DNA from 3 places in the Amycolatopsis solani genome. Region 2 is predicted to be linked to each of the others. Evidence: riboswitches for the same ligand, from Rfam matches in the RefSeq annotation. Region 2 holds a riboswitch; each other region holds the start of a gene.
The links. Region 2 has a riboswitch for S-adenosylmethionine ahead of thrC (threonine synthase). Riboswitches for the same ligand answer to the same signal wherever they lie in the genome.

Region 1 (9,868 bases), 1.7 Mb from region 2:
GCGGAAATGGCCCGCAAGTGCGTGGACGCGGGATACGTCCTTTCCTTCGCGGGCACGGTGACGTTCAAGAACGCGAGGGGCCTCCACGAGGCGGCCCGGCTCTGCCCGCCGGGGCAGTACCTCGTCGAGACCGACGCGCCGTTTCTGACCCCCCACCCGTTCCGTGGACGGCCGAACGAGCCGTTCGGCGCCGCCTACACCGTCCGTCACCTCGCGGCGCTCAGGGGCGAAGCTGTCCACGAAGTCGCCGAATCGGTCCGGACCACCGCCGAGCGCGTCTACCGACTCCCCAGTGTCACAACGGGGTGAACGCATTGCGACATCAGGGTTCCTTGATCGTCCACCTGATGGAGTGACGGGGATCACGACACTCCGGGGGGTGTTTGCGCAACCCGGCGGGACCCGTTACTGTCCCGTGATCGTGCCGGTCGGACCTGCGTTCAGCAGTTCCCGATCGTCACGCCCAGTCGTAGAGACGGCGCCCCCGACCGCCGTCTCGTGAAAGGGAACGATCCCCGGTGACAGGTAGCAGACAGGCTGGAGCGCGCTCCGCCGTCCTCGAACGCAGTCATTTCGAGGACACCGCGTATGGCCAGCTCGACTTCTCCGACGACCCGAACATCACGCAGCAGGACATCCTCGCCGCGCTCGGCCCCGACGCCGACGCGATGATGGCCGAGATCGACGTCGACGTCGACGAACTGATCCGCCTCATCAACGCCGAGACGACGTACCTGCCCCCGATCGTCATCCCCGACGAGATCGAGGCGGACCGGACCGCGTCCCCGCAGGCCAAGCGGGCCGCGCTGGACGAGGGTCTGCGCGAGACCACCAAGGTCTGGAAGCGCCGCTTCCTCAAGGGCGCCGTCCTCAGCGTCATGATCAGCATCGCCGGCGGCGGCGCGGCCGCGCTGGCGATGAACAAGAGCGTCACCGTCGACGTCGACGGCCAGCAGCAGACCATCCACTCCTTCGGCGACACCGTCGGCGAGGTGCTGGAGGACGCGGGCCTGACGGTCGGCGAGCACGACTCGCTCTCGCCCTCCCCGCAGGCGGAGGTCGGCGACGGCGGCGTCATCAAGCTCGAGCGCGGCCGCCAGCTCAAGATGATCGTCGACGGCGCGGAGCACACCTCCTGGGTGCGTGCGACCCACCTCGGCGACGCGCTGAACCAGCTCGGCATGGCCGGCATGGACAAGCCCGGCACGTGGATGTCGATGCCGAAGGACGGCGAGCTGCCCCTGCAGGGCGCCACCGTCGAGATCAAGACCCTGAAGAACATCACCCTGTACGACGGCGCCAACACGCCGAAGCAGGTGAAGACCACCGCGGTCACGACGAAGGAGTTCCTGGGCGAGTACAAGCTCACCCTGGGCCCGGAGGACCAGGCCGAGGGCGGCCTGGACGTCAAGCTGACCGACGGCGCCGAGGTGCACATCAGCCGCACCGGCGTCTCGACGGTCGTCCAGAAGGAGACCATCGACCCGCCCGAGCAGCGCGTCGACGACCCGGACCTGGACAAGGGCAAGACCCAGGTCGAGGACCCGGGCGTGGCCGGCGAGAAGATGGTGACCTACAAGGTCACGCAGAAGAACGGCAAAGAGGTCTCCCGCGAGAGCATCTCCGAGCAGATCATCACCGCGGCCAAGCCGAAGATCATCCACGTCGGCACCAAGAAGGCCCCGACCCCGGCCATCGGCGACGGCTCCGCGTGGGACCGCATCGCGCAGTGCGAGTCGGGCGGCAACTGGGCCATCAACACCGGCAACGGCTACTACGGCGGCCTCCAGTTCGACAAGCGCACGTGGGACGCCTACGGCGGCGACGCGTACGCGAACCTGCCGAGCCAGGCTTCGCGTGAGCAGCAGATCGCGATCGCGGAGAAGGTCCGCGACGCCCGCGGCGGCTACAGCGCCTGGCCGGTCTGCGGCAAGAAGGCCTGATCTTCCCGAAACGGCCCCCGTCCTTCGTGGACGGGGGCCGTTTCGTGTGTACGCGGAGCGGCATCGGTAAGCTCCACCGGTGGTTGATCTGTTGGGACCTGCCGAAATCCGCGGGCTGGCGGCCGAGCTGGACGTGCGGCCGACCAAGAAGCTCGGGCAGAACTTCGTGCACGATCCCAACACCGTCCGCCGGATCGTCGAGCTCGCCCGCGTCGGGCCGGACGACGTCGTGCTGGAGGTCGGGCCGGGGCTCGGGTCGCTGACGCTGGGCCTGCTCGCCACCGGGGCGCGGGTCGTCGCCGTCGAGATCGATCCCAAGCTCGCCGCGCGGCTGCCCGAGACCGTGGCCGAGCGGGCGGCCGAAGCCGCGGACCGGCTGACCGTCGTCGGCGCCGACGCGCTGCGGGTCGCGAACGGCGACCTGCCGGGCGGGCCGACCGCCCTCGTCGCCAACCTGCCCTACAACGTCGCCGTGCCGGTCGTGCTGCACCTGCTCGCCGAGGTGCCGTCCTTGCGCTCCGGGCTCGTCATGGTGCAGACCGAGGTCGCCGACCGGATGGCGGCCGGGCCGGGCAGCCGGATCTACGGCGTCCCGAGCGTCAAGCTCGCTTGGTACGGCCCGGCACGGAAAGTCGCCGCGGTACCACGGTCGGTGTTCTGGCCGGTGCCCAACGTGGATTCCGCGCTCGTCGCGTTCGAACGCGCCGACGAGACGGCGTCCGCGGATCGGGACGGTCTCTTCTCCCTGGTTGACGCCGCTTTCTCACAACGCAGGAAAACGCTTCGCGCCGCTCTCGCGGGCTGGGCGGGCTCGGCCGAGCGGGCCGGTGAGCTCTTGACGGCGGCCGGGATCGACCCGAAGACCCGGGGCGAGCAGCTCGACGTGCACGACTTCGCCCGGATCGCGGCCCGCGCGCAGGCCGGCCGCTGAAAAGACCACAGTGGATGCGGTGAAAAACGCACCTTTTTCCCGTCGGACCGTGACGGCGACACCTCCAGTCGTGTGATGTGGGCCAACGGGCTTGCTTTCGCTCCGTGGGATCGGCTTAACTCAGTACGTCCATCCCGAGCGACCGAGAGACCTGGCTCGTCGAAGTCGCAGCAACCACCCTCCACAGGGCAGGTGCTACCGCCAGGACCGATGGAGGCCGTTTTCGATGAAGAGGGTAGCTCGCCCCCTGCTGCTGACCAGGCGTCGCGTCGTCGACGAAGGCCGCCGCTCCGTCTCCGCATGTCGACGCTCGCGCTGAGCTTCGTCTGAGCCGTTCCACCCTTCTTCGCGCACCGTCCATTGCGGACGGACACTCGCTTGCGGCCGGGCGCGCCCTCGTGCGCTGCGCCCTGTTTTTCTGGAGCTGTCGTGATCACCGTCGAAAACCTGTCCAAATCCTTTGCCACCAACGGAAATTCGGTCGTCGCCCTGCGCGACGTGAGCGTCGACGTCCAAGCCGGCTCGCTGTTCGGCGTCGTCGGCCCGGCCGGTTCGGGCAAGTCCGTCCTGGCCCGTTGCATCGCGCTGCAGGAGCGCCCCGACCGCGGAGTCGTCCGGCTCGACGGCCTCAACACCGGCACGCTCGACGGCCGCCGGCTCCGCGAAATCCGCCGTCAGCTCGGCGTCGTCTCGTCGAAGCCGGAACTGATCGCCGAGCGCACCATCGCCGGCAACATCGCTTCCCCGCTGGAGCAGCTCGGCGTCGACGGCCCGCAGCGCCGCAGCCGGGTCGGCTCGCTGCTCGACCTTGTCGGCCTGACGCCGCGCGCCGCGCAGCGTCCCGGTGAGCTCACCGCGGGCCAGCTCCGCCGCGTCGCGGTCGCGAAGGCGCTGGCCGCCGCGCCGGCCGTGCTGCTCGCCGACGACCCGACCGCCGGCGTCGACCCGGAGGAGGCCGGTTCGGTGCTGACCGTGCTCGACCGCGCCCGTTCCGAGCTGGGCGTCACGGTCGTCGTCACCACGCCGGACGCCGGCGTCGTCCGGCGGCTCTGCGACGACGTCGCGGTGCTGGAGGACGGCACCGTCGTCGAGCGCGGCACCGTGCTCGACCTGATCTCGACCCCGGGCAGCCGCACCGCGCAGGCGCTGCTGCCGTCGATCGAGACCCCGCGCTCGCAGAACGGCCGGTACGACCGCTCGGTCGACGTGGTGCTGGTCGGCTTCGCGTCGGTGGGCGCGCTGCTGCCCGAGGCCGCGGGCCGCTTCGACGTCGAGTTCGCCACCATCGGCGGCGGCCTGACCCGGATCGGCGACACCCCGGTCGGCCGCTTCCGCCTCGGCGTCCGCGGCGAGCGCGCCGACGCGGCGCTGGCGTGGGTCGCCGAGCGCGGCGGCCACGTCACCCAGACCGCCCGCGGCCCCCAGGCCGTCGTCGCCGCCTGACCCCCAAAGCCGTGAAGGCCTCCTTACCGGCCATAAGAGCCGGTAAGGAGGCCTTCACGGCTTTCTGCGGAACGTGGACACGTAGGCTGGGCGGGTGCTCGCCGTAGTTCCGCCCCCAATCACCGTCCGGGTCCCGGCCAAGGTCAACTTGCACCTTTCGGTCGACGACCTGCGCGAAGACGGTTACCACGAGCTGGTGACCGTGTTCCAGGCGCTGTCGCTGACCGACGAAGTGACCGTCGCGGCCACCGACGAACCCGGCATCGAGGTCTACGGCGAGGGCGAAGGCACCGTCCCGACCGGCCCGGAAAACCTGGCTTGGCGGGCGGTCGAAGCGCTTTCCTCGCACGTCGGGCGCAATGGCGAGCCGAAGGTCCGGGTGGTGCTGCGCAAGGGCATCCCGGTCGCCGGCGGCATGGCGGGCGGCAGCGCCGACGCGGCGGCGACCCTGGTCGGGCTCGCGTCGCTCTGGAACCTCGACGTCACGCGCGACGAGCTGGCCGGCATCGCCGCCGGCCTGGGCAGCGACGTCCCGTTCGCGCTCTACGGCGGCACCGCGCTGGGCACCGGGCGCGGCGAGCACCTGGTGCCGGTGCTCTCGCGGCACACGTTCCACTGGGTGCTGGCGTTCGACGCCGAAGGACTGTCGACGCCCAAGGTGTTCAAGGAGCTGGACCGGCTGCGCGCGGCGGGCAACCCGCCGCGGATCGGGGCGCACACCCCGGTCGTCGAGGCGCTGGCCTCGGGCGACCCGCGCCAGCTCGCCCTCCTGCTGGGCAACGACCTCCAGGCGGCGGCGGTCTCGCTGCGCCCGGACCTGCGCCGCACGCTCCGGGCCGGCGTCAACGCGGGCGCGCTCGCGGGCACGGTCTCCGGTTCCGGCCCGACCTGCGCGTTCCTCTGCGAAGACGCGCAGTCGGCGGTGGAGGTCGCCGCGGAGCTCTCCGGCGCGGGCGTCTGCCGCACGGTCCGCGTGGCCCACGGCCCGGTCCCGGGCGCCCGAGTGGTCGGCGGCGACGACGCGAGCCGGCCGACGCCGCCGCGGGTGCACGCGTGAAGCACGCGGAATTCGCGTTCCCCGGCCCGCTGCGCGACAAGCTGGTCGCGGCGATCCTGGACGGCTCGAAGACGACCACTTCCGCCTTGCTCGTGGAATACGAGCGGGAGGGCGAAGCGTTGCCCACCGTTGGCGAGCGTGAGCTGGTGCTCGACTCGGCCCGCGCCGGGGTCGCCGTCATCGAGACCGCCGAGGTGCGCGTGCTCCCCCTGTCCGAAGTGGACCTCCAGCACGCGATCGGCGAGGGCGAAGGCTTCACGAGCGTCGCCGAGTGGCGTGCCGAACACGTGAAGTTCTGGCAGAGCGCCGAAATGCGCGCCGCCATGGGGGATCCGGAATTCGCCGTGGACGACACGACGCAGGTCGTGGCGACGCGGTTTTCGATCGTAGAGAGGATCGGCTGAGCGGATGGCCAACCTGGTCAACCTGGAGTCGGTGAGCAAGTCCTACGGGATTCGCCCGCTCCTGGACGGCGTGTCGCTCGGGGTCGCGGCCGGGCAGCGCATCGGCGTCGTCGGGCTCAACGGCGGGGGCAAGACCACGCTGCTGGAAGTCCTTTCCGGACTCGCCGAGCCGGATTCCGGGCGGGTGAGCCACGTCGGCGGGCTGCGGATGGCGGTCGTCACCCAGCGCACGGAGCTGCCGGACGGCAGCACGGTCGGCGACGTCGTCCTCGAACGCTACGGCGCCGAGCACGAGTGGGCCGCCGACGCGCGCGTCCGGTCCATTGTGGACGGTCTGGGGATCACCGCGATCGGGCTGGACAAGCCGACCGCGAACCTCTCCGGCGGCGAGCGGCGCCGGGTTTCGCTGGCCGCCGCGCTGACCGGGGAACTCGACCTCGTCGTGCTCGACGAGCCGACCAACCACCTGGACGTCGAAGGTGTCCGGTGGCTCGCCGACCACCTGCTCGCGCGGCGGATCGCGGTCGTGGTCGTCACGCACGACCGGTGGTTCCTCGACACCGTCGCGACCCTGACGTGGGAGGTCGCGAACGGCCGCGTCGAGCAGTACGAAGGCGGTTACGCCGACTGGATCTTCGCGCGCGCCGAGCGCGCGCGCCTCGCGGCGACGGCCGAGGAGAAGCGGCAGAACCTGGCCCGCAAGGAGCTCGCGTGGCTGCGCCGCGGCCCGCAGGCGCGCTCGTCGAAGCCGCGCTACCGCATCGAAGCCGCCGAGGCGCTGATCGCGGACGTCCCGCCGCCGCGCGATTCCGTGGAACTGCAGGCGTTCGCCAAGCGGCGCCTCGGCAAAACGGTGCTGGAACTGGAAGACACGACGTACGCGGTGGGCGAGCGGACGCTGCTCGACCACGTCACCTGGCGGATCGGCCCCGGCGACCGGATCGGCCTGGTCGGGGTGAACGGCTCGGGCAAGACGTCGCTGCTGAAGCTGCTCGGCGGCGACGTCGAGGCGTCGACCGGCCGCCGGGTCGAGGGCAAGACGGTCGCGCTCGCGCACCTGCGCCAGGAGCTCGACGACCTGCCCGGCGACCTGCGCGTGCTGCAGGCGATCGAGCAGGTGGCCGGCCGCGTGGTGTTCGGCAAGCAGGAGATGACGGCGTCCCAGCTCGGCGAGAAGCTCGGCTTCCCCCAGGCCCGCCAGTGGACCCCGGTCGGCGACCTGTCCGGCGGCGAGCGGCGCCGGCTGCAGCTGTGCCGCCTGCTGATGGCCGAGCCGAACGTCCTGCTGCTCGACGAGCCGACGAACGACCTGGACATCGACACGCTGCAGCAGCTGGAGGACCTCCTCGACGGCTGGCCGGGCACGATGGTCGTGGTCTCGCACGACCGCTACCTGGTGGAACGCGTCTGCGACACGATCGTCGCCCTCTTCGGCGACGGCCGCATCACCCACCTCCCGGGCGGCATCGAGGAGTACTTGAACCGCCGGGCCCTCGACAAGGAACCGGCACCCGCGGCGGCCCCCACGGCGGCGAAGGCCGAGGCGAAGAAGTCCGCGGCGGACCTGCGCGCGGCCCAGAAGGAACTCGGCCGGCTGGAGCGCAAGCTCGACCAGCTGCACGCGAAGGAGGAGAAGCTCCACGCGGCCCTCCTGGCGGCGGCGACGGATCCGGCGAAGCTGATGGAGCTCAACGCCGAGCTGAAGGGCGTGCAGGGCGAGATCGAGGACATCGAGGCCCGCTGGCTGGAGACGTCCGAGCTGCTCGAATGACGACGCTGCTCGGCCCGGACGACCCCCTCGGCACGCGCCCGCTCCGGCGGCTCGCGGTCGCGGGCCCGGCGGGCTCGGGCAAGTCGACCCTCGCGCGCACGCTGTGCGAATGCCTCGGCGTGCCCTACGTCGAGTTCGAATCCTTCTTCCACGCGCCCGGCTGGACCGTGCGGGAGACGTGGCAGGCCGACGTGGCTCGACCACCCGCGTGCCCTGACCATGGCCCGCGTCGTCGTCCGTACGCTGAAACGGCGCGTCGGGCGCGGTTCGAAGATCGCCGGCGGCAACGTCGAAGGGCCGCTGCACACCTTCTTCACCGACCGCGACCACATCGTCCGGCTCGCGTGGCGCTACCACCCGATCCTGCGGGCCCGGGTCCGCCGGGTGATCGACGAGGACCGGCACCCCGGCCTCGTCGTCGTCCGGCTGCGGGGGCAGCGCCAAGTCGACAGCTGGCTGCGGGGCCTGGTTTCCGCGTTGGCGGGCGGGCGTTGACGCCGAGACAGTAATGTTCCGGCCATGAGCAGGTTCGTGGACACGCTGGTCGCCACCGCGACGGGGCGGGGACAGCAGCGGGGCATGGTCACGGGTGAGCCGGTGGAGCCGGTCCGGCGGACGTGGGCCGAAGTGCACCAGGAGGCTCGGCGGATCGCCGGCGGACTGGTCGCCGGCGGGTTCGAACGCGGGGACGCCGTCGCGGTGCTGGCCGCGGCGCCGGTGCTGATCGCGCCGACCGTGCAGGCCGTGTGGCTGGCCGGGGGCAGCGTCACCATGCTGCACCAGCCGACTCCGCGCACCGATCTCGCCGAGTGGGCCGAAGACACCGTGCGGGTGCTCGGGATGATCGGGTCGAACCTGGTGCTGCTGGGCGAGCCCTTCGACCAGCTCGCGCCCGTGCTGGCCGAGAAGGGCATCGGCTACCGGCTGATCAGCGACCTGACCGGCGCCGAGCCGCTGGAAGACGTCGTCGTCACCGACGAAGGCGAAACCGCGCTGCTGCAGCTGACCAGTGGCTCCACCGCCGACCCGAAGGCCGTGCGGATCACCTACGGCAACCTGTACTCCAACGTCAAGGCCATGGTCGACCGCGCGGAGTTCGACTTCGACGTCGACGTGATGGTGTCCTGGCTGCCGACCTTCCACGACATGGGCATGGTCGGCTTCCTGACCGTGCCGATGACCTTCGGCGTCGAGCTGGTCAAGATCACGCCGGTCGAGTTCCTTTCGGGCCCGTTGATCTGGCCCCGGCTGATCACCAAGTACCACGGCACGACGACGGCGGCGCCGAACTTCGCCTACGCGATCGTCGGGCGCCGGATGGCCCGCGTCGACGACGACACCGAGTTCGACCTCTCGAAGCTGCGCATCGCCCTCAACGGCGCCGAGCCGATCGACGAGACCGCCGTCCAGACGTTCGTCGAGGCCGGCGCCCGGTTCAAGATGCCCGCCGAGTGCGTCTTCCCGGCCTACGGCATGGCCGAGGCGACCCTGGCCGTCTCCTTCGCGCCGCTGTTCACCGGGCTGACCCTCGACGTCGTCGAAGCGGACGCGCTCGAGGCGGGCAACCGCGCGGTGCCGGTCCCCGAGGGCGACCCGCGGCGCGGCACCGACGAAGTCCGGTCGTTCGCGCTGCTCGGCCGTCCGCTGGACGGGCTCGAGGCGGAGATCGTCGACGAGGCCGGCGAGCGCGTCGGCGAGCGCGAAGTCGGCGAGATCCGGCTGCGCGGCGAGGCCGTCACGCCCGGCTACCTGACGATGGACGGCCCGCTCGCCACCCAGGACGAGGACGGCTGGCTCAACACCGGCGACCTCGGCTACCTGGTCGACGGCCAGATCGTCATCTGCGGCCGCCGCAAGGACGTCATCATCATGGGCGGCCGCAACCTGTACCCGACGGACATCGAGCGCGCGGCCACCTCGGTCGAGGGCGTGCGGGCCGGCAACGCGGTCGCGGTCCGCCTGGACGCGGGCAGCCGTCGCGAGCGGTTCGCGGTGGTCGTGGAGTCGAAGCTGGCGGGCGACGCCGAGGCGGAGAAGGACCTGATGAAGCAGGTCTCGGCCCGGGTCCGCGACGCGGTCGACATGCGCCCGTACGCGGTGGTGGTGCTCCCGGCCGGCAGCCTGCCGAAGACCCCATCGGGCAAGGTCAAGCGAGCCGCGACGGCGGCCCAGTTCGCGGACAAGATCAAGAAGAACGCCGACGCCTAAAACGGAACTTTCCCTATGAAAGTTCCACCCCCAGGCTCCCGGGAGGCGGCACTTTCATAGGGAAAGTTCCACTCAGCGCTGTTGGAGGCGTTCGGCGCGCAGGGTGGGCGG
Region 2 (9,868 bases):
TTCACACGAAAGAGCGAACAACGGCGCCGGTGTCACTTCGAGGCGACACTCACTTCTTGTTCTTGCCCGAGTCCTCAGTGGACAGTGCGGCGACGAAGGCTTCCTGCGGGACCTCGACCCGGCCGACGGTCTTCATCCGCTTCTTGCCTTCCTTCTGCTTTTCCAGCAGCTTCCGCTTCCGCGAGATGTCACCGCCGTAGCACTTCGCCAGCACGTCCTTGCGGATCGCGCGGATCGTTTCGCGGGCGATGATCCGGGCGCCGATGGCCGCCTGGATGGGCACCTCGAAGTTCTGCCGCGGGATCAGCTCGCGCAGCCGGTTCACCATGCGGTTGCCGTAGTTGTAGGCGTCGTCCTTGTGCACGATGGCCGAGAACGCGTCGACGCCCTCGCCCTGCAGCAGGATGTCCACCTTGACCAGGTCCGCCGCCTGCGTGCCCGCCTCTTCGTAGTCCAGCGACGCGTAACCGCGCGTACGCGACTTCAGCGTGTCGAAGAAATCGAAGATGATTTCGCCCAGCGGCATGTTGTACCGCAGCTCGACCCGGTCCTCCGACAGGTAGTCCATGCCGAGCAGCTGGCCGCGCTTGTTCTGGCACAGCTCCATGATCGTGCCGATGAACTCCGACGGCGCCAGGATGCTGACCTTGCTGACCGGCTCCAGCACCTTGTCGATCTTGCTGCCGGTCGGCCAGTCCGACGGGTTGGTGACGTGGATTTCCTTGCCGTCGTCCAGCACCACGTCGTAGACGACGTTCGGCGCCGTCGAGATCAGGTCGAGGCCGAACTCGCGCTCGAGCCGGTCGCGCGTGATCTCCAGGTGCAGCAGGCCGAGGAAGCCGCAGCGGAAGCCGAAGCCGAGCGCCACCGACGTCTCCGGCTCGTAGTCGAGCGCGGCGTCGTTGAGCTGGAGCTTGTCCAGCGCCTCGCGCAGCTCGGGGTAGTCGGAGCCGTCCACGGGGTACAGGCCCGAGTAGACCATCGGCTTCGGTTCGCGGTAGCCCGCCAGCGCCTCCTTCGCGCCGTTGCGCTCGGACGTCACGGTGTCGCCGACCTTGGACTGCCGGACGTCCTTCACGCCGGTGATCAGGTAGCCGACCTCGCCGACCCCGAGTCCCTTGCTGGCCTTGGGTTCCGGCGAGATGATCCCGACCTCGAGCAGCTCGTGCGTGGCTCCGGTCGACATCATCTTGATCTTCTCGCGCGGGGTGATCTTGCCGTCGACCACGCGGATGTAGGTGACGACACCGCGGTAGGTGTCGTACACCGAGTCGAAGATCATCGCGCGGGCCGGCGCGTCGGCGTCGCCCTGCGGCGCCGGGACCTGCTTCACGACCTCGTCGAGCAGCGCGCCGACGCCCATGCCGGTCTTGGCCGAGACCCGCAGGACGTCGTCGGGCTCGCAGCCGATGATGTGGGCCAGCTCACCCGCGTACTTGTCGGGGTCGGCCGAGGGCAGGTCGATCTTGTTGAGCACCGGGATGATCTGGAGGTTGTTCTCCAGCGCGAGGTAGAGGTTGGCCAACGTCTGGGCCTCGATCCCCTGCGCGGCGTCGACCAGCAGGATCGCGCCTTCGCACGCTTCGAGCGCCCGCGACACCTCGTAGGTGAAGTCGACGTGGCCGGGCGTGTCGATCATGTGCAGGACGTGGTCCTGCCCGTCGACCTGCCAGGGCAGCCGGACGTTCTGCGCCTTGATGGTGATCCCGCGCTCGCGCTCGATGTCCATCCGGTCGAGGTACTGGGCGCGCATGGCCCGTTCTTCGACGACGCCGGTGAGCTGCAGCATGCGGTCGGCCAGGGTCGACTTGCCGTGGTCGATGTGCGCGATGATGCAGAAGTTCCGGATGAGCTCCGGAGGCGTGAAGGTGGTGTCGGCGAACGTCGTCACTCGAATGAGTCCTCGGAAAGTCGGGGATGGCCACCTCTATGCTCCCATGCCCCTCCGGGTGCCAGTGGGGGTCATCCCCGATGCGGCCTCCCGTGATCCGTGGTGCCCTCGAAGTATGAGCATTCCGCACCAGCCGGCACCCCCTCCCCAGCCGGAGACCAGCGGCTTTTCCCGCGTTCTCGACCGTGCGTTCGGTCACCCCTCCGGCCCGCTCGGCCGCCTCGGCGGCTGGGTGATGGCGCGGGGCAACGCCGCAACCGAACACCGCGTCGTCGACCTGGCGAAGATCGAGCCGGACGAGACCGCACTCGTCGTCGGGCCCGGCCCCGGCGTCGGCCTGGCCGCCGCCGCCCGCCTGGCCGGGCGCACCATCGGCGTCGACCCCTCCCCCGAGATGCTCGCGCTGTGCCACGACCGCTGCGGCGACCGCGCCGAGCTGCGCGAAGGGTCGGCCGCGCGCACCGGCGAGCCCGACGGGTCGGTGGACGTCGTCCTGACCGTCAACAACGTGATGCTCTGGGACGACCGCGCGGCGGGCTTCGCCGAGCTGTTCCGGGTGCTGCGCCCCGGCGGCCGGCTGCTGCTGTCCGCGCACGAGAAGTGGCTGCCCGTGAGCAGGCACGTGCTGGCCGACGAGGCCGCGGCCGCGGGCTTCACCGACCTGCAGACGTGGACCTGGGAGCCGCCCGGCTTCGCCGCGCTGGCCGCCCAGCTGCGGGCCGTCAAGCCCGCCTAGCGGGTGTCCGTCCGGATCGGGTGGCCTTCGGGCACCTCGACCAGGACGATCCGCGTGCCGTCCGGGTCGGCGAGCCAGGCCTCGTCGAGGCCCCAGGGCTCGCGCTGGGCGTCCCGCACCGGCTCGAGGCCCTTCGCCTTGAGGCCGGCCAGGGTGCCGGCGAGGTCGCGGACCTGCAGCCAGAGCACCAGGTCGGGCGACGAGCCCGCCTCGCCCGCGCCGGAGACCTCCAGGGAGCCGTGCCCGAGGAAGAACACGGTGCCGCCGGGGAACTCGCGCTCCACGGCCAGGCCGAGGGTGTCGCGGTAGAACGCGGTGGTCGCGGCGGCGTCGCGCGGGCGGACGATCAGCCTGCTCTTCAGGACTTCCATCGCACCATCCCTACCGGACGGGCTCAGGCGGCCGCAATCGCGGCGATGCCGGCCAGCACGATCACCGAGCCGGCCAGCCGCCGCACCGCGTCGCTCTCGCCCAGCACCAGCCACGCGGCGAGGCCGCCGAGCACGATGCTCAGCTCCCGGGCCGGCGCGACCAGGCTGACCGGCGCCATCGTGAGGGCGAACAGGACGAGGACGTAGGCGACCGGCGACAGCAGCCCGACCACGAACACCTCGCGGCGCTGCTCCCGCCAGATCCGCGCCACCTCGGCCCGGCCGGCCAGCGCGCCGGGCACGAGCATGACGCTCTGCAGGATCGAGCCGAGCCCGAAGTAGACGACCGGCGGCACGCCGAGCCCGGTCACCGAGTGCGCGTCCCAGAGCGTGTACCCGGCGATGACGGCGCCGGTCAGCAGGCCGTAGAAGATCCCCGCCCGGCGGCCGTGCGTCTCGCCGTCCTTGCGGCCGGTGCTGATCACCAGCACCCCGGCGATCACCAGGAACGCGCCGAGCAGGCCGAGCCACCCGGGTCGTTCGCCGAGCACCAGGACGGCCGCGAGCACCGACAGCAGCGGCCCGGTGCCCCGCGCGACGGGGTAGACGACGGAGAGGTCGCCGACGCGGTACCCGCGCTGCAGCACGACGCCGTAGGCGATGTGCAGCACCGACGTGACGACCGCGGCGAGCAGCCAGCTCCACTGTGGACGGTCGGCTTCGAAGACGAGCTGCACGGCGGTGATCGGCAGCAGCGCGACCGCGCTGACGGTGTAGTAGAGCCAGACGAACTGGGTGCCACCGGAGGAGATCCGCTTGGCGGCGAGGTTCCACGCGGCGTGCACGACGGCGGCGACGAGGACGAGGGACAAGGCGGTGGCGTTCACGGGACCCTTCGGGGTTTTCGCGCGCGCGAAAACCGGGTCCTCCAGGCTTTTGCCCCGTCAGATGAACGACCGGCCGTCCGGGCCCGCCGATGGTGCCGCTCGGACCAGACCCGCCCGGCCCTGGTTGTGTGGTGCGGTGGTGCGGTGTGGTGCGGCGTGCGCGGACCGGCGGCGGAACCCTAGGCACTGACCGCCGCCCAGCCTACTCCCGGCTCCGGACGTCCGCGGCCCGGCTGTTAAAGTGGTCGCTCGCTGCCCGTGCGGCATTCCGTCATGGAGGAAACCCGCTTTTCGCGGGGCCACTTCAGCGCGGCGGCGATCTCACCGAGTGAAGCAGGAGTTGCCCTATGGCCAACATCAAGTCGCAGATCAAGCGCATCACCACGAACGAGAAGGCGCGTCAGCGCAACCAGGCGATCCGGTCCTCGGTGAAGACCGCGATCCGCAAGGTCCGCGAAGCCGCCGACGCCGGCGACAAGGCCAAGGCTGCCGAGCTGCAGCGCGACGCCGCCCAGAAGCTGGACAAGGCCGTCTCGAAGGGCGTCATCCACGCCAACCAGGCCGCCAACAAGAAGTCCGCCCTGGCGAAGCGCGTCAACGCGCTCTGAGCTGGGTGATTTCTGGGAAGGCCCCGGCTCCGGCCGGGGCCTTCTTCGTGTCCGGGGTCAGCGGTCGCCCTTGGCCGCCGCGACTTCGAGGACAGCGCGTTCCAGCGCGTAGCCCGGGTCCGCCGCCATGCCTTTGACCTCGGCGTTCAGCCGCGCGACCACCCGCATCGCGGTGGCCAGGCCGTCCTGGTTCCACCCACGGGACTGGCCCTGCGCCTTGCGGACCTTCCACGGCGGCATGCCCAGCTCGCCCGCCAGCTGGTTCGGGTTGCCGCGCCCGGCACCCGAGACGCGCGCGATCGTGCGGACCGCGTCGGCCAGCGCGTCGGCCACCAGGACGTGCGGGACGCCCAGCTGCATCGCCCAGCGCAGCGACTCCAGCGCCGCCGAGCGGTCGCCGCCGACCGCCTTTTCGGCGACCGCGAACCCGGTCACGTCGGCGCGGCCGCGGTGGTACCGCCGGACCGCGTCGGCATCGACCGCCCCGCCCGTGTCGGCCACCAGCTGACTGGCCGCGGAGGAGAGTTCGCGCAGGTCGGAGCCCACGGCGTCGATCAGCGCGGCGACCCCGGCCGGGTCGATCTTGCCGCCCGCCCGCCGCACCTCGTGCCGCACGAACTGCTCGCGCTCGGCCGGCTTCGTCAGCTTCGGGCACTCCGTGATCTCGGCCCCGGCCTTCTTCAGCGACGCCGGGAGCGACTTGCCCGCCTTGCTGCGGCCGCCGCCGGTGTGGACGACGACGAGCACGACCCCGTCCGCCGGGTCCTTCAGGTAGGACGCCACGGCGTCGGCCAGCTCCTGCGAGATGTCCTGCGCCGATTCGAGGACGATCACGCGTCCTTCGCTGAACAGCGACGGGCTCACCAGTTCGGCCAGCTCAGGCGCTGTGAGATCGGACACCCGGACCCGGGTCAGCTCGGCCGTCGAGTCCATCGCGCGGGCGGCGGCCAGCGTGTCGCGGACGGCCCGCTCGATCAGCAGTTCTTCGTCACCCAGCACCAGGTGCAGCGGGGCCGGGGCGGTGGCTTGCGCGGTCACCCCCGAATCCTCTCACCCGCGCCGCGATGCGCCCGCTCCGGTGATGTCGGGCGGCCACCATGGCACGGTCCGAGCACGATGTCGTACGGTGTAGTCGAGGCAGCCCGCCCCGGGGAATCCCGGTGTGCGCGCCGACAAGTGAATACCGCTCATCCAGAGGGGCAGAGGGAACGGCCCGACGAAGCCCCGGCAACCGGCGTACAGCCTGTCATCCCGCGATCGCGGGGTAGCTGACGACCACGGTGCCAATTCCGGCCCGCTTCGGCGGGGCAGATGAGGAAAGGAACCTCGCGATGACCGCAACCCTCGGCACGACCTCCACCACCAAGACCCCGGACCTCGGTCCCGCCGTCGAACTGGTGTCGAAGGAAGAGGGTCACCGGCAGCCGCTCGCCCCCGAATTCGTCTCCGCCGAAGACTTCTCGCCGCTCGAGGTCGCCTACGACTTCGGCCGCGTCCGCCGCGAAGACATCGAGGCCGGCCCCAAGAACATCTGGCGCTACAAGAAACTCCTCCCGGTTCCGTCCAACGTCGAAGAGATCCCGAACACCGAGCCGGGCGCGACCCGCCTGGTCCGCGCGGACCGCCTCGCCAAGGAACTCGGCCTCAAGCGCTTGTGGGTCAAGGACGACACGGGCAACCCGACCCACTCGTTCAAGGACCGCGTCGTCGCCGTCGCGCTGGCCGCGGCCCGCGAGTTCGGGTTCGAGGTGCTCGCGTGTCCCTCGACCGGCAACCTGGCCAACGCGACGGCCGCCGCCGCGGCCCGCGCCGGCTGGCGGTCGGTCGTGCTGATCCCGAAGAGCCTCGAGCGCGCCAAGATCCTCACCACCGCCGTGTACGACGGCGACCTCGTCGCGGTCGACGGCAACTACGACGACGTCAACCGCCTCGCCACCGAACTGGCCGGCGAGCACCCGAAGTGGGCGTTCGTGAACGTGAACGTCCGGCCGTACTACTCGGAAGGCTCGAAGACGCTGGCCTTCGAGGTCGCCGAGCAGCTCGGCTGGCGCATCCCGCCGCAGATCGTCGTGCCGATCGCCTCCGGTTCGCAGTTGACCAAGGTGGACAAGGGTTTCCGCGAGCTGGGCCAGCTCGGTCTCGTGGACGCCAGCCCGTACAAGGTGTTCGGCGCGCAGGCCACCGGCTGCTCGCCGGTGTCGGCCGCGTTCCGGGCCGGCCACGACGTCGTCCAGCCGGTGAAGCCGGACACCATCGCCCGCTCACTGGCGATCGGCAACCCGGCCGACGGCCCCTACGTGCTCGACGTCGTCAACCGCAGCGGTGGCGCGATCGAGGACGTCACCGACGAAGAGGTCGTCGAGGGCATCCGCCTGCTGGCCCGCACCGAGGGCATCTTCACCGAGACGGCCGGCGGCGTCACCGTCGCCACGGCGAAGAAGCTGATCGAGACGGGCAAGCTCGACCCGGACGCCGAGACCGTCCTGCTGATCACCGGCGACGGCCTCAAGACCCTCGACGCGATCGAGAACCACGTGGGCCCGAAGGCGATCGTGCCCCCGTCGGCCGCCGCCGTGAACGAGGCGCTCGGCTACTGACGTCCGCCCGGGGCGGGCCGCGTGGCGCGCCCCGGGTTCAGCGGCGCGGCGGCCCGCGGGGCTCGCCCCGGCGCGCCACCGCCGGCCCGGCCGTGTCCGTCACGACCGCCGTGTCGCCGTCCACGTCGGTTCGGGTGACCAGCGCACCGAGCGCCGTCAGGGTGTCCACTGTGGACTTGTTCGGATGGCCGTAGGTGTTGCCGGCACCCACGCTGACCAAGGCCACCCGCGGCGCCACCGCCGCGAGGAAAGACGGCAGCGAGTAACGCGAACCGTGGTGGGGGACTTTCAGCACCTCCGCTTTCAGATCACCGATGTCGGCCAGCAGGTCGGCCTGCGCGGCCAGTTCGACGTCGCCGGTCAGCATGACCCGGCCCGCCGCCGTTTCCCCGCGCAGCACGACGGAGCTGTTGTTGACGGCCGTCCCGTCCTGGCCCGCCGTGCGAGCCGGGACATAGCGCGGACCCAGTACGTCGAGCGCCAGCCCGGGCCACGCCAGCCGCTCCCCCGGGTTCAGCTCCACCAGCGGCACCGCCTGCCGCGCCGCCTCCGCGGCGACCTGCCGCCACGCCCACTCCGGCGCCCGCCCCGGCCCGACGGCGATCCCGCCCACCTCCCGGCCGTCGAAGACCGAGGCGAGCCCGCCGATGTGGTCGGCGTGCAGGTGGCTCAGCACCACCAGCGGGATCCGGTCGACAGCCAGCCGGTGCAGGCATTCGTCGACCGGCCCGGGTTCGGGCCCGGTGTCGACGACGACGGCCCGCCCGGGTTCGGCGGTCGCCAGCACCACCGCGTCACCCTGGCCGACGTCGCACTCGACCATCGCCCAGTTCCGCGGTGGCCACGACGGCGCCAGGACCCGCACCGGCACGAGCACCAGCAGGGCACCGGCGGCCAGGACCGCCATGAGCACCCGCACTCGCCGTAGCCGGGCCGCCAGCACGAGCGCCGCCAGAACGGCGGCGGCGAGGAGCCCACCCCACCAGCCGCCCGGCCACGCGATGACCGCACCGGGAGCACGCGCACCGTGCCGCGCCACCGTGATCAGCCACCGGGCTTCGGGATCGGCGAGGTGCACCAGGAACTCCCCGGCACCCGGCCACCACGGGCCGGTGACCGTCGCCAGCACGCCGAGCACGGTCGCCGGGGCCACCACGGGCGCGGCGAGGACGTTGGTCAGCACCGAAACCAGGCTCACCGACCCCGCCATGCCCGCGAGCACGGGTGCGGTCACGAGGAACGCCGCCAGCGGGATCGCCAGCCCTTCCGCGACACCCGGCGGGACCCCGCGGCGGATCAGCCCGCCCGCCCAGCGCGGCGCCAGCAGCACCAGGCCGGCGGTCGCGCACACCGACAGCGCGAACCCGAAGTCCGTGGCCATCGCCGGATCCACCACCACGAGCAGGCAGACCGCGAACGCCAGCGCGGGCAGCGCCGAACCCTGCCGGCCCAGCGCCAGTGCCAGCAACGCCACCGCCGCCATGACGCCCGCCCGCAGCACGCTCGGCTCCGGCCCGACCAGGACGAGAAACCCCGCCAGGCAGGCACCGGCCGCCACCGCCGACAGCCGTGGCCCCAGCCGCAGCAACCGGAGCAGCAGCAGGACCGCGCCACAGGCCACGGCGAGGTTCCCGCCGCTGACCGCGGTGAGGTGGGCGAGGCCCGCGGTGACGAACTCCTGCTCGACGCGCGGCGACAACCCGCTCGTGTCGCCCAGCACCAGCCCCGGCAGCAGGCCGGCGGGCTCGTCCGGCAAGGCCTGGCACAGGTCGTGAAGACCGGCACGCAGGCTCGCCGCCGTCCGCTGCCACCACGGCGCCGGACCGGCCTCGCCCGGCGGGCCGCGCACCGAAAGCACGGCCACGGTCAGGTCCGGCCCGCGCGGTGGCATCAGCAGCCCCGGCACCGTCACTTCCTGGCCCGGAAGCAGGGCCGCCCAGTGCGCGACCGGAGCCAGGAGCAGGACGCGCCCGGACGACGGCACCGGCCGTCCGTCGACCGACGCCGTGCGCACGTCGGCCGCCAGCACCACCGACCGGGCACCGGCCTGGCGATCGGCGTACCCCGCGCCGCGCACGGGCTTCGGACGTTCGGCGACGACGACCCTCAGCACCGCGGGCAGTCCCTGGGCCGCTTCGGCGCGAAGGCTGTCCTGCTGCGCGTCACGGATCCGCCAGGCGACCGGGCCCGCCGCGACGAGCCCCAGCACCAGCAGTGCCGCCGCCGCCGCACCGAGTACCCGGGGCCGATCGCGGGCCCGCCAGAGCACGAGCCCGGCGAGCACCGCCGAGGCGAGCCCGGCGACGACGGCCGTCCACCAGCCGAGGAGCAGCCCGGCGAGCGCGGCCAGCCAGCACGCCAGCGCCGCCGGGACCAGCCGCAGGTCCTGCCGGGTGTCGGTCGCGGGGAAGCTCATCCGACCGTCACCTTCTCCCGCAGCTTTTCGAACTTGCTTTCGCCGAGCCCGTCGACGTCGCGCAGCTGCTCGATCTTGGTGAAGCCGCCGTGGTCGGTCCGCCACTGGACGATCCGCTTCGCCATCACCTCGCCGATGCCCGGCAGCGTGTCCAGCTGATCCGCGCTCGAGGCGTTGAGGTCGACCTTGCCGCCGTCCGCCGCCGCGCCGGGAACGGCGGCGGGCGCCGGGACACCGACCGCGAGCTGCTCGCCGTCGGTCACCTTGCGGGCGAGGTTCAGCCCGGAGACGTCCGCACCGGGCTCGGCCCCGCCCGCCGCACGCAGTACGTCGGCGACGCGGGCGCCGGCGGGCACGGTGAC
Region 3 (9,868 bases), on a different contig from region 2:
TGCTCCCGGCCGCCCGAGCGCCGTTCGCCGAGCTCGGGGTCGAACTCGGCACATTAGGCCGTCCTTAACACACCGGGTCGCCGGCATCCGGCAGCGGTACACGAACGAGTTAACCCGACCGCTTCACTATTCTGAGGGCCCCACGGCACTCGGGAGGGAGGCGGCATGGACCAGCTTCCCGTGCTGCTCGGCGTCGGCGGTGTGGTGCTGCTCGCTTCCGTGCTCGCCGTGCGGGTTTCGATCCGGCTCGGCCTGCCCTCGCTGCTGCTCTACCTCGCGATGGGCGTGCTGCTGGGCGAAGCCGGCTTCGGCATCCGGTTCGACAACCCCGAGCTGACCCAGTCGCTCGGCCTCGCCGCGCTCGTCATGATCCTCGCCGAAGGCGGGCTGACCACGCGGTGGTCGGCGGTGAAACCCGCGCTGGGCATCGGGATCGCACTGTCCACAGTGGCCGTCGTGGTGAGCGTCGCGGTCACCGGCGCGGCCCTGCACTGGCTGCTGGGCCTCGACTGGCGGATCGCGCTGCTGTGGGGCGCGGTGCTCGCTTCGACCGACGCGGCCGCGGTGTTCTCCGTGCTCCGCACGGCCGGGATCGGCAAGCGGCTCACCGGCGCGCTCGAGCTCGAGTCGGGCATCAACGACGCGCCGGCGTACATCGCCGTCGTCGTGCTGGCCGAAGGCACCACTGTGGACTGGTCGCTGCCGCTGCTCGCGGTCTACGAACTCGCGGCGGGCCTGGGCATCGGCCTCGCGTTCGGCTGGGTGGGCGGGATCGCGCTGCGCCGGGCCGCGCTGCCGGCGACCGGCCTGTACCCGCTGGCCACGGTCGCGGTGTGCGTCGTGGCGTATTCGTCCGGTCAGCTGCTGCACGCGTCCGGGCTGCTCGCCACCTACGTCGCCGCGCTGGTGCTCGGCAATTCGCGGCTGCCGCACCGCTCGGACACGCTGTCCTTCGCCGAAGGGCTGGGCTGGCTGGCGCAGATCGGGCTGTTCGTGCTGCTCGGCCTGTTCGCCTCGCCGGGCCGGCTGCTCGACGCGATCGTGCCCGGCTTGGTCGCGGGCGCCGTCGTGCTGCTGCTGGCGCGGCCGATCTCCGTCGTGCTGTCGATGCTGCCGTTCCGGCTGCCGTGGCGGGAACAGGCGTTCCTGTCGTGGGCCGGGCTGCGCGGCGCGGTGCCGATCGTGCTCGCGATGATCCCGCTGTCGCAGGGGGTGCCGGGCGCCCAGCGGCTGGTCGACGCGGTGTTCGTGCTGGTCATCGTGCTGACGCTGCTGCAGGGCGCGACGCTCGGCCCGCTCGCGCGCTGGCTGGGGCTGGCGAAGAAGTCCGAGGCGCACGAGATCGAGGTCGACTCGGCGCCGCTGGACGAGCTCGGCGCCGAGCTGCTGCAGGTGCGCATCCAGCCCGGGTCGAAGCTGCACGGCGTGTACCTGTCCGAGCTGCGCCTGCCGGTCGGGGCGACGGTCAGCCTGGTCGTGCGCGAAGGCGCGAGCTTCACCCCGCAGAAGACCAGCCGCCTGCAGGAGCACGACCAGCTGCTGGTGGTCACGACGTCGGTGGTGCGCGACGCCGTCGAACGCCGGCTGCGCGCGGTCGACCGGGCCGGGCGCCTGGCCCGCTGGCGGGGCGAGTCGGGTCACTGACGGGGCCGGCTCGCTGATCGCGTACTCCAGAGCGCCTCACAAAAATCTCACTTGATCTTCCCTCTCTGCCCCTTTTGGCTTAATGTGCGCTCATTCGAATGGGTGAACACCTGAGCCAAAGGGGCACACAGGGTGACGAAACTGCGTCGAGCGGCCGTGGCCGCCACGATCACCGCCGCTCTCGGACTGCTCGGCGCGCCGGCCGCGACCGCCGCAGTGGCCCCGTTCCCGGCGCTCGCCCTGCCGTTCAAGGCGGGCCAGCAGGTCTACTCGGCCGGCATCCACTCCGACGACGGCAGCACCGGCGTGAAGAACGCCATCGACTTCAGCCCCGCCGACCGCACGGTGCGCGCGCCGCTCGCCGGCACCGTCCACCTCCAGCACTGCGCCGGCGGCGACTGGGTGACCATCGACCACGCGGGCGGCTGGCGGACTGGCTACTACCACATGGAGGGCATCGCGGTCACCGACGGTGAGCACGTCGAGCCCGGCGCGGTGCTCGGTTCGACCGGCAACGCGCTCCCGTGCGGCGGCTCCAGCACGGGCGCCCACGTCCACTTCACGCTCTGGACCCTCCCGGACGCCCCGGCGGCGAACTGGGACGGCGTCGCGTTCGGCGCGGTCTCGACCACCCTCGCCACCGCGTATGGCGAGCCGGTGGACGGCAAATCCCTGGGCGGCTGGCGGTTCACGGCGGGCGCCGAGCAGTACCAGGGCACCGCGACGCACCTCGCGGACGACGCCGTGACGCAGCTGCCGGGGCGGTTCCGCGCCAAACTGTGACGTTGTGAGCGGCGTCTCAGAATGTGAGCCGGGGGTTGGCCGCACGACGCGTTGTCGGTTACCTTCTGTGCCAGGTCATGAGTGCCAGCGCTAAGCCCCGGCTTGCTGGCCGGCAACCCTCCTACCGCGGTGGGGTGCCCCGGGTGAAGACCGGGCCGGTCGCGTCCCGCGACGGGCAAGCGCGGGCCCCTCGCCGGGGTCCCCCGGACCGCCGAGGAGGCACCCCGATGACCCTCGCCATCGACCGCACCAGCGTCGCCGATCGCCGCACGACGCCCGTCGAAACCCCTGCCCCGCAAGGCATCCCCACCGTCGCCGGCGCGTCGCTGCGGGTCCCGCTCGTCACCGGCGGGACGGTCGGCTACGCCAACCTCGACCACGCGGCGAGCGCCCCCTGCCTCGACGCCGTCCGCGCGAAGGTCGACGAGTTCCTGCCCTGGTACGCCAGCGTCCACCGCGGGGCCGGCTTCGCTTCCCAGGTCTCCACCAAGCTCTACGAGCGCACCCGCGACGTGCTGCGCCGGTTCGTGGACGCCCGCCGGACCGACACCGTCGTGTTCACCCGCAACACCACCGATTCCTTCAACCTGCTCGCCCGCAGCCTGCCGCGCAACACCACGGTCGTCGTCTTCGACACCGAGCACCACGCCGCGCTGCTGCCGTGGCAGGGCCCGAACGTCCGGCGGATCCCGACCCCGCGCACGCGCCTCGCGGCAGTGTCCGCTGTGGACGAAGCACTGGCGGATTCCCCGCAGGGGCCCCGGCTCGTGGTCGTCACCGGCGCGTCCAACGTGACCGGCGAGCTGCTCCCGGTGGCCGAAATCGCCGCCGTGGCGCGGAAGCACGGTGCCCGCATCGCCCTCGACGCCGCGCAACTGGCGCCGCACCGCCGGATCTCGATCCGGGAGCTGGACGTCGACTACGTCGCCATCTCCGGTCACAAGCTCTACGCGCCCTTCGGTGCGGGCGCGCTGATCGGCCGCGCCGACTGGCTGCGCGCCGCGCGCCCGTACCTCGCCGGCGGCGGGGCGACCAAGCTCGTCACCGAAGACGCCGTCGTCTGGAACAGCGGGCCGGAGCGCCACGAAGCCGGTTCGCCCAACACCGTCGGCGTGTACGCGCTCGGCGTCGCGTGCGAGACCCTGTCCCGCGACTGGGACGCCGTCGTCGCGCACGAACAGGCCCTGCTCGCCCGGCTGCGCAAGGGGCTCGAAAGCATCCCGGGCTGCGCCGAACTGCGCCTGTTCGACGCGCCGGTCGACCGCGTCGGCACCGTCAGCTTCACCGTCGCCGGCTTCGACCCGGGCTGGCTCGCGGCGGTGCTGTCGGCCGAGTACGGCATCGGCGTGCGCGACGGCGCCTTCTGCGCCCACATCGCGGCCAAGCGCCTCATCGCCGTCGCCGGCGGCGAGGGGCAGCAGGCGATCCGCGTCAGCCTCGGCCTGGGCAGCACCGATGAGCACGTCGACCGCGTGCTGCTGGCGCTGCGCCGGATCGTCGCGCGCGGGGCGGACTGGGAGTACGCGAAGGTGGACGGCCGCTGGGCCCCGGTCGGCGACCCGCGGGAGCTCCCGCCCTTCTGCTGAGCGCTAGCCTGGCCCGATGGGGAGAGGACCGCGCTACTGGTTTCCGCTGGCCCTGCTGGGATTCGCGCTGATCGGCATGGCGGCGGTGCGGCTGCTGCTGGGCCGGAGCCCGGCCGAGGGCGACTCCGTGAACTACTCCTTCGGCCCGCTGGAGCAGCAACTCGGCACCGGCGGCGTCGGCGGCACGGGCTACCCGGCGCCGCAGTTCCTGACCCAGGACACCTACTACGCGGCGGGCGCGGGCCTGCCCGACGGGCCGGCCTGGCTCGTCGCGCTCGGCGTCGTCCTCGCCGGCACCGCGGTCTGGTACTGGTTCGCGCTGCGGCCCGCCCGCACCGGGCGGTTCGTGCTCGCCGCGGTCGCCGCGCTGCTCGCCGTCCCGCTGCTCGACCTGGTCGGGTCCTGGCAGTTCCGGCTCGGGGACGGGCTGCGCGGCCCGCTGCTGGCCACCCTCGGCCTGCTGGTGCTCGCCGCGTATGAGCGCAGCCGGGTCGTCCTGGGCGCCGCCGCGGGCTTCGCGGTGCTCGCCGTCGTGCTTTCGGCGGACCTCGTCGGCGTGCTGCTGTCGGCGATCCTGCTGCTCGCCGCCGCCTTCGCCGTTCTGCTCCGGCACCGCCGCGACACCGCCTGACCAGCGCCGTGGACAATGGACCGGTGAGCACCGAGCCCAGCCGTTCCGAACCCGACACCGCCGCGCCCGAAGAAGCGGTGCCAGACCAGGCGGCCGACGCCCTGGAGAACCCCGAGGTCCCGGCGAAACCGCTGCTGCCCAAGCGGCGGGTCGGCTGGGTGTTCGCGATCGCCGTCGTGTTCTGGGCGATCGACCTGGTGACGAAGAACCTGGTCACCGCCAACCTGGAGGGCAAGGAGCCGGTCAAGATCCTCGGCGGGCTCATCTACCTGCAGGTGATCCGCAACCCCGGCGCCGCGTTCTCGATGGCCACCGGCATGACGTGGGTGCTCGCGCTGGTCGCGCTCGCCGTCGTCATCGCGATCATCTGGCTGTCGCGGCGGCTGCGCTCGATCGGCTGGGCGATCGGCCTCGGGCTCGTGCTCGCCGGCGCCACCGGCAACCTGACCGACCGCATCTTCCGCGCGCCCGGCGGCCTGCAGGGCCACGTCGTCGACTTCATCTCGGCGTTCGCCCCGAACGGCAAGGGCTTCGCGATCTTCAACATCGCCGACTCGGCGATCTGCGTCGGCGGCGCGCTCATCGTGCTGCTGTCCCTGCTGGGCAAGGACTACGACGGCACGTCGACCAAGGACAAGAAGAAGGTCACCGGGCCGGAGGAGCAGGCGTGAGCTCGCGGATGCTCCCGGTGCCCGACGGGCTCGACGGGATGCGGGTCGACGCCGGCCTCGCCAAGCTGCTCGGCCTGTCCCGCACGGTCGTCGCCGAGCTCGCCGAAGCCGGCGACGTGCTGCTCGACGGCCGTCCCGCGGGCAAGTCCGACCGGCTCTCCGGCGGCGGCCTGCTGGAGATCACGCTGCCGGAGCCGGCGAACCCCGTCGAGGTGGTCGCCGAGCCGGTCGAAGGCATGAAGATCCTGCACGACGACGACGACATCGTGGTGATCTCGAAGCCGGTCGGCGTCGCGGTGCACCCGAGCCCGGGCTGGACCGGCCCGACCGTCGTCGGCGGCCTCGCCGCGGCCGGCCTGCGCATCGCGACGTCGGGCGCGGCCGAGCGCCAGGGCGTCGTGCACCGGCTCGACGCGGGCACGACCGGCGTGATGGTGGTGGCCAAGAGCGAGCACGCGTACACGGTGCTGAAGCGGGCGTTCAAGGAGCGCACGGTCGACAAGGGCTACCACGCGATCGTCCAGGGCCACCCGGACCCGACGCGCGGCACGATCGACGCCCCGATCGACCGCCACCCCCGCCACGACTACAAGTTCGCGGTGGTCCAGGGCGGCCGCCCGAGCGTGACGCACTACGAAGTGGTCGAGGCGTTCCGGGCGGCGTCGCTGGCGCACATCAAGCTCGAAACCGGGCGCACGCACCAGATCCGCGTCCACTTCTCGGCCCTGCGGCACCCCTGCGTCGGCGACCTGACCTACGGCGCGGACCCGGTGCTGGCCCGCCACCTGGGCCTGAGCCGCCAGTGGCTGCACGCGAAGACCCTGGCGTTCGCCCACCCGGCGGACGGCCGCTGGGTCGAGTTCGAGTCCGAGTACCCGGAAGACCTGGCGAAGGCCCTCGAAATCCTGCGGGACGAGAGCTACTAGTCCTCGATCGTCCAGGTCAGCGTGCGCTCGTCGGGCTCCGGCCGCGGACTCCACCGCACCGCCACCACGCGGGTGGCGTCCGGCAGGACGTACACCGTGTGCCCGCCGAGCGTTTCGCCCGGCTTGACGCCGATCTTGTGCGGCGGCCGCGAGGTCAGCGACACCGGGGCCTTGCCGATCGCGGTGCCGTCGGCGGCGAGCAGCTCGAGGTAGTTGTCCGGCAGCGACGCGAACGGGATCGACCCGCGGTTGGTGATCTCGGTGTGCACGACGACCGCGCGTTCACCGTCCTCGAGGCGGTAGCCGGCCGCGCTGAACAGGTAGTCCGCCGGGTCCTGGACCTCCAGGAGCTGCACCGACAGCTGCTCGCCCTCCAGCCCCTGGGTCTCCATGACCTCGCCGGATCGGCCGCGCTTGCCCGTCCCGGCCGGCTTGACCGGCTCGTCGCCGCGGGCCCACGACGCCGTCTGCGGCAGTCCCCACGTGCTCACGGCGGGGTCCAGCGGCGGCGCGGGCGGCGTGAACGGGCGCGGCGGCTGCGGCGGGCGCGGCGGCGGGCCCGGGTACCGCCCGGACGGCGTGCCCTGGACGTTGTACGGACCCGAGGGCGAGCCTTGGACGTTGTAGGGCCCTGAAGGCGCGCCCTGGACGTTGTACGGACCCGAAGGCGTGCCCTGGACCGGGGGCGGCATCGGCGGCGGCTGCTGCGGCATCGGCTGCGACGGCGGCGCGGCGGGGTACTGCGGCGGCGGCCGGTTCGCCCACGACGGCGGGGCGCCGGCGATGGCCGCGCGCAACCCCTGCGGGTCGCTCTCGACGCCGACGAGCAGGGGGAGCCCGCTGCCGGACAGGGCGACCAGCCGGTAGGCGACCTCGCGGGGATCCATGCCGACCTTGGCCGCGAGCTCGTGCACCGCGGCCTTGCCGAGTTCGGCGAGCGCGGCGAGCAGGCGGGTATCCACGGGATCGGTCACGGCCACTCCCGGAACGCTACCGCTTCGCCCGTCCGGCCGTGCCGAAGGCTGTCCGCCCCCGGCGAAATGCGCCGCGTTCTTGTCGGTGCTCTCCGTTAGGGTCACCGGCGAGACACCGAACGAAACTGGGGGTCCTGCCCATGACCGCGGTCACCGAACTCGCCGACGAGTTCGTCGAAGCGCTGTTCGCCGCCGATCCGCTGATGCCCGCGCTCCTGGGCATCCGCCCGGCGGAACCCGGTCTGCCGGACCAGTCCGCCGAGGCCGAGCGCGCGTTCCGGGCGCGGCTCGCGGAGTTCCTGGAGCGCGCCCGCGCGATCGACGGCGACGGCCTCTCGGCCGAAGACCGGGTCACCCGCGAGGTGCTGATCGCCACGGCCGAAAACCGCATCGCGTCGGCCGACAGCCGGATGGCCGAGTTCACCGTCACCGACCTCTCCATCGGGCCCGCGGCCGGGCTGCTGATGGTGCTGCCGATGACGACCGTGACCGCGGGCGAGGCCGCGGAGGCGCAGCTCGGGCGGCTCGCCGCCATCCCGGAGTTCCTCCGCCAGTCCGCCCGGCGGCACGCCGAGGGCATCGCCGACGGCCTGGTCCCGGTGGCCCACCTGGTCGACGCCGCGGTCGCCCACCTCGACCGCTACCTCGCCGACCCGGCGACCGACCCGCTGCGCCGCCAGCCGGCGCCGGACGAGGACTTCGAGCGACGGCGGGACGAGCTGCTCGCCGACGTCGTGCGCCCGGCCTTCGCGGAGTACCGCGCGTTCCTGGCCGACGAGGTGAAGCCGCACGGGCGGCCCGAAGACCGGCCCGGCCTGTCGTGGCTGCCGGGTGGCGACGAGACGTACGGGCGCCTGGCGCGGATGCACACGACCACGCAGCACACGCCCGAGGAACTGCACCGGATCGGGCTCGACGTCATCGACTCGCTCGCCGCCGAGTACCGCGAGCTGGGGCAGCGGGTGTTCGGCACCGACGACCTCGGCGAGATCTTCGAGCGCCTGCGCACCGACCCGGCGCTGCGCTGGGGCAGCGCCGACGACCTGCTGGACACCGCCCGCACGGCCGTCGCGCGGGCGGCCGCCGAAGCGCCGAAGTGGTTCGGCCGCATCCCCGAACAGCAGTGCACGGTCGAAGCGGTCCCGGCGGAGGTCGCGCCCGGCGCGCCCGCGGCGTACTACCTGCGCCCGGCCACCGACGGCTCCCGGCCCGGCATCTACTTCGCGAACACCCACGAGGCCACCGAGCGGCTCCGGCACATGGCCGAGACGACCGCGTTCCACGAAGCCGTGCCGGGGCACCACTTCCAGCTCAGCATCGCCCAAGGGCTCACCGAGCTGCCGCTGCTGCGCCGCATCGGCGGCTTCACCGCCTACATCGAGGGCTGGGGGCTCTACAGCGAGCGCCTCGCGGAGGAGATGGGGCTCTACTCCGACGACATCGCCCGGCTCGGCATGCTGGCCGGCGACTCGCTGCGGGCGGGACGGCTGGTCGTCGACACCGGGCTGCACGCGCTGGGCTGGAGCCGGCAGCAGGCCGTCGACTACCTGCTGGCGCACACGCCGGAGGCGCGCCCCGAGATCGAGTCCGAGGTCGACCGCTACATCGCTTGGCCGGGCCAGGCGCTGTCGTACATGGTGGGGCGGCTGGAGATCCAGCGGAACCGCACTCGCGCCACCGAACGGCTCGGCTCGCGGTTCGACGTCCGGGCGTTCCACGACCTCGTCCTGGCCGGCGGCCCGCTGCCGCTGTCGGTGCTCGCCTCGGTCGTCGACGAGTGGGTGGCCGGGCACGGCGACACCGTCGGCGGACTGGCGGGCGAGCTCGTCGAGCTGCAGTTCGAGCAGGAGCCACTGAGCCCGTCGGTACTCGGGCTGCCCGGCGGCCACGACCGCCTCGCCGACCAGAGCCGCGCCGCGAAGGACCGCTTCCGGGCCTCCTACACCGGGCTCGCGGCCCGCGCGCGGGCGCTGCCGTCCGACGGCCTGTCCGCGGAAGAAGCCGTCACGCGCGAGGTCGTCATCGCCGCCGCCGAGGTCGAGGCCGACAGGCTGGGCGCGCGCACGACCGACATCGCGGTCAGCGACGGGCTCACCGCGCCCGCGCTCGAACTGCTGATGTACCTGCCGTACTACAAGCTGGACGACGAGAAGAAGGCACGCGGCTACCTGGCCCGGCTCGCCGGGATCGAGTCGTTCCTGGAGACGCTGGCCGAGCGGCAGCGCGAGAGCCTCGCCGACGGGCTCGTGCCGCCCGCGTACCTCGCGCGCGTCGGCGCCGAGTACCTGGACCGCTACCTCGCCGCGCCGGAGCGGGATCCGCTCAAGGTGGGCACGACCGCGGCCGTCGAAGGCTTCGAAGCCGAGCGCGACCGGTTGCTCGCGGAGGTCGTCCACCCGGCGTACGCGCGCTACCGCGACTTCCTGCGCGCGGAGGTCGAGCCCGCCGGGCGGCCCGACACCGCGCCCGGGATCGGGCACGTCCCGGGCGGGCCGGAGCGGTACGCCGCGCTGATCCGCGCGGAGACGACCACCGAGCGCACCGCGCAGGAACTGCACGAGACCGGGCTGGCGCTGATCGAAAAGCTCGGGGCCGAGTACCGCGAACTCGGCGAGAAGGTGTTCGGCACCACCGACCTCGCCGAGATCTTCGA

Region 1: linked by a shared signal. The riboswitch ahead of SD460_RS12135 (methionine ABC transporter ATP-binding protein) and the one ahead of thrC (threonine synthase) in region 2 are both predicted to bind S-adenosylmethionine.
Region 3: linked by a shared signal. The riboswitch ahead of SD460_RS33795 (aminotransferase class V-fold PLP-dependent enzyme) and the one ahead of thrC (threonine synthase) in region 2 are both predicted to bind S-adenosylmethionine.

The regions. Positions count from the first base shown of each region.
Region 1 covers NZ_JAWQJT010000001.1:2,439,545-2,449,412, forward strand. Annotated here, with positions in the region: gene SD460_RS12120 (TatD family hydrolase) at 1-309, shown strand, start outside; gene SD460_RS12125 (resuscitation-promoting factor) at 519-1,943, shown strand; gene rsmA (16S rRNA (adenine(1518)-N(6)/adenine(1519)-N(6))-dimethyltransferase RsmA) at 2,023-2,874, shown strand; SAM riboswitch class I at 3,001-3,091, shown strand; gene SD460_RS12135 (methionine ABC transporter ATP-binding protein) at 3,304-4,317, shown strand; gene SD460_RS12140 (4-(cytidine 5'-diphospho)-2-C-methyl-D-erythritol kinase) at 4,412-5,374, shown strand; gene SD460_RS12145 (ASCH domain-containing protein) at 5,371-5,778, shown strand; gene SD460_RS12150 (ABC-F family ATP-binding cassette domain-containing protein) at 5,783-7,549, shown strand; gene SD460_RS46965 (hypothetical protein) at 7,769-8,044, shown strand; gene SD460_RS12160 (fatty acyl-AMP ligase) at 8,069-9,757, shown strand; gene SD460_RS12165 (DivIVA domain-containing protein) at 9,830-9,868, opposite strand, start outside.
Region 2 covers NZ_JAWQJT010000001.1:4,177,677-4,187,544, reverse strand. Annotated here, with positions in the region: gene lepA (translation elongation factor 4) at 50-1,891, opposite strand; gene SD460_RS19330 (class I SAM-dependent methyltransferase) at 2,007-2,627, shown strand; gene SD460_RS19325 (VOC family protein) at 2,624-2,998, opposite strand; gene SD460_RS19320 (DMT family transporter) at 3,022-3,885, opposite strand; gene rpsT (30S ribosomal protein S20) at 4,233-4,493, shown strand; gene holA (DNA polymerase III subunit delta) at 4,551-5,531, opposite strand; SAM riboswitch class I at 5,678-5,811, shown strand; gene thrC (threonine synthase) at 5,825-7,090, shown strand; gene SD460_RS19300 (ComEC/Rec2 family competence protein) at 7,128-9,506, opposite strand; gene SD460_RS19295 (ComEA family DNA-binding protein) at 9,503-9,868, opposite strand, start outside.
Region 3 covers NZ_JAWQJT010000003.1:123,788-133,655, reverse strand. Annotated here, with positions in the region: gene SD460_RS33810 (ArsR/SmtB family transcription factor) at 1-68, shown strand, start outside; gene SD460_RS33805 (potassium/proton antiporter) at 166-1,644, shown strand; gene SD460_RS33800 (M23 family metallopeptidase) at 1,777-2,427, shown strand; SAM riboswitch class IV at 2,501-2,615, shown strand; gene SD460_RS33795 (aminotransferase class V-fold PLP-dependent enzyme) at 2,655-4,013, shown strand; gene SD460_RS33790 (hypothetical protein) at 4,030-4,644, shown strand; gene lspA (signal peptidase II) at 4,722-5,315, shown strand; gene SD460_RS33780 (RluA family pseudouridine synthase) at 5,312-6,241, shown strand; gene SD460_RS33775 (Lrp/AsnC family transcriptional regulator) at 6,238-7,221, opposite strand; gene SD460_RS33770 (DUF885 domain-containing protein) at 7,356-9,868, shown strand, end outside.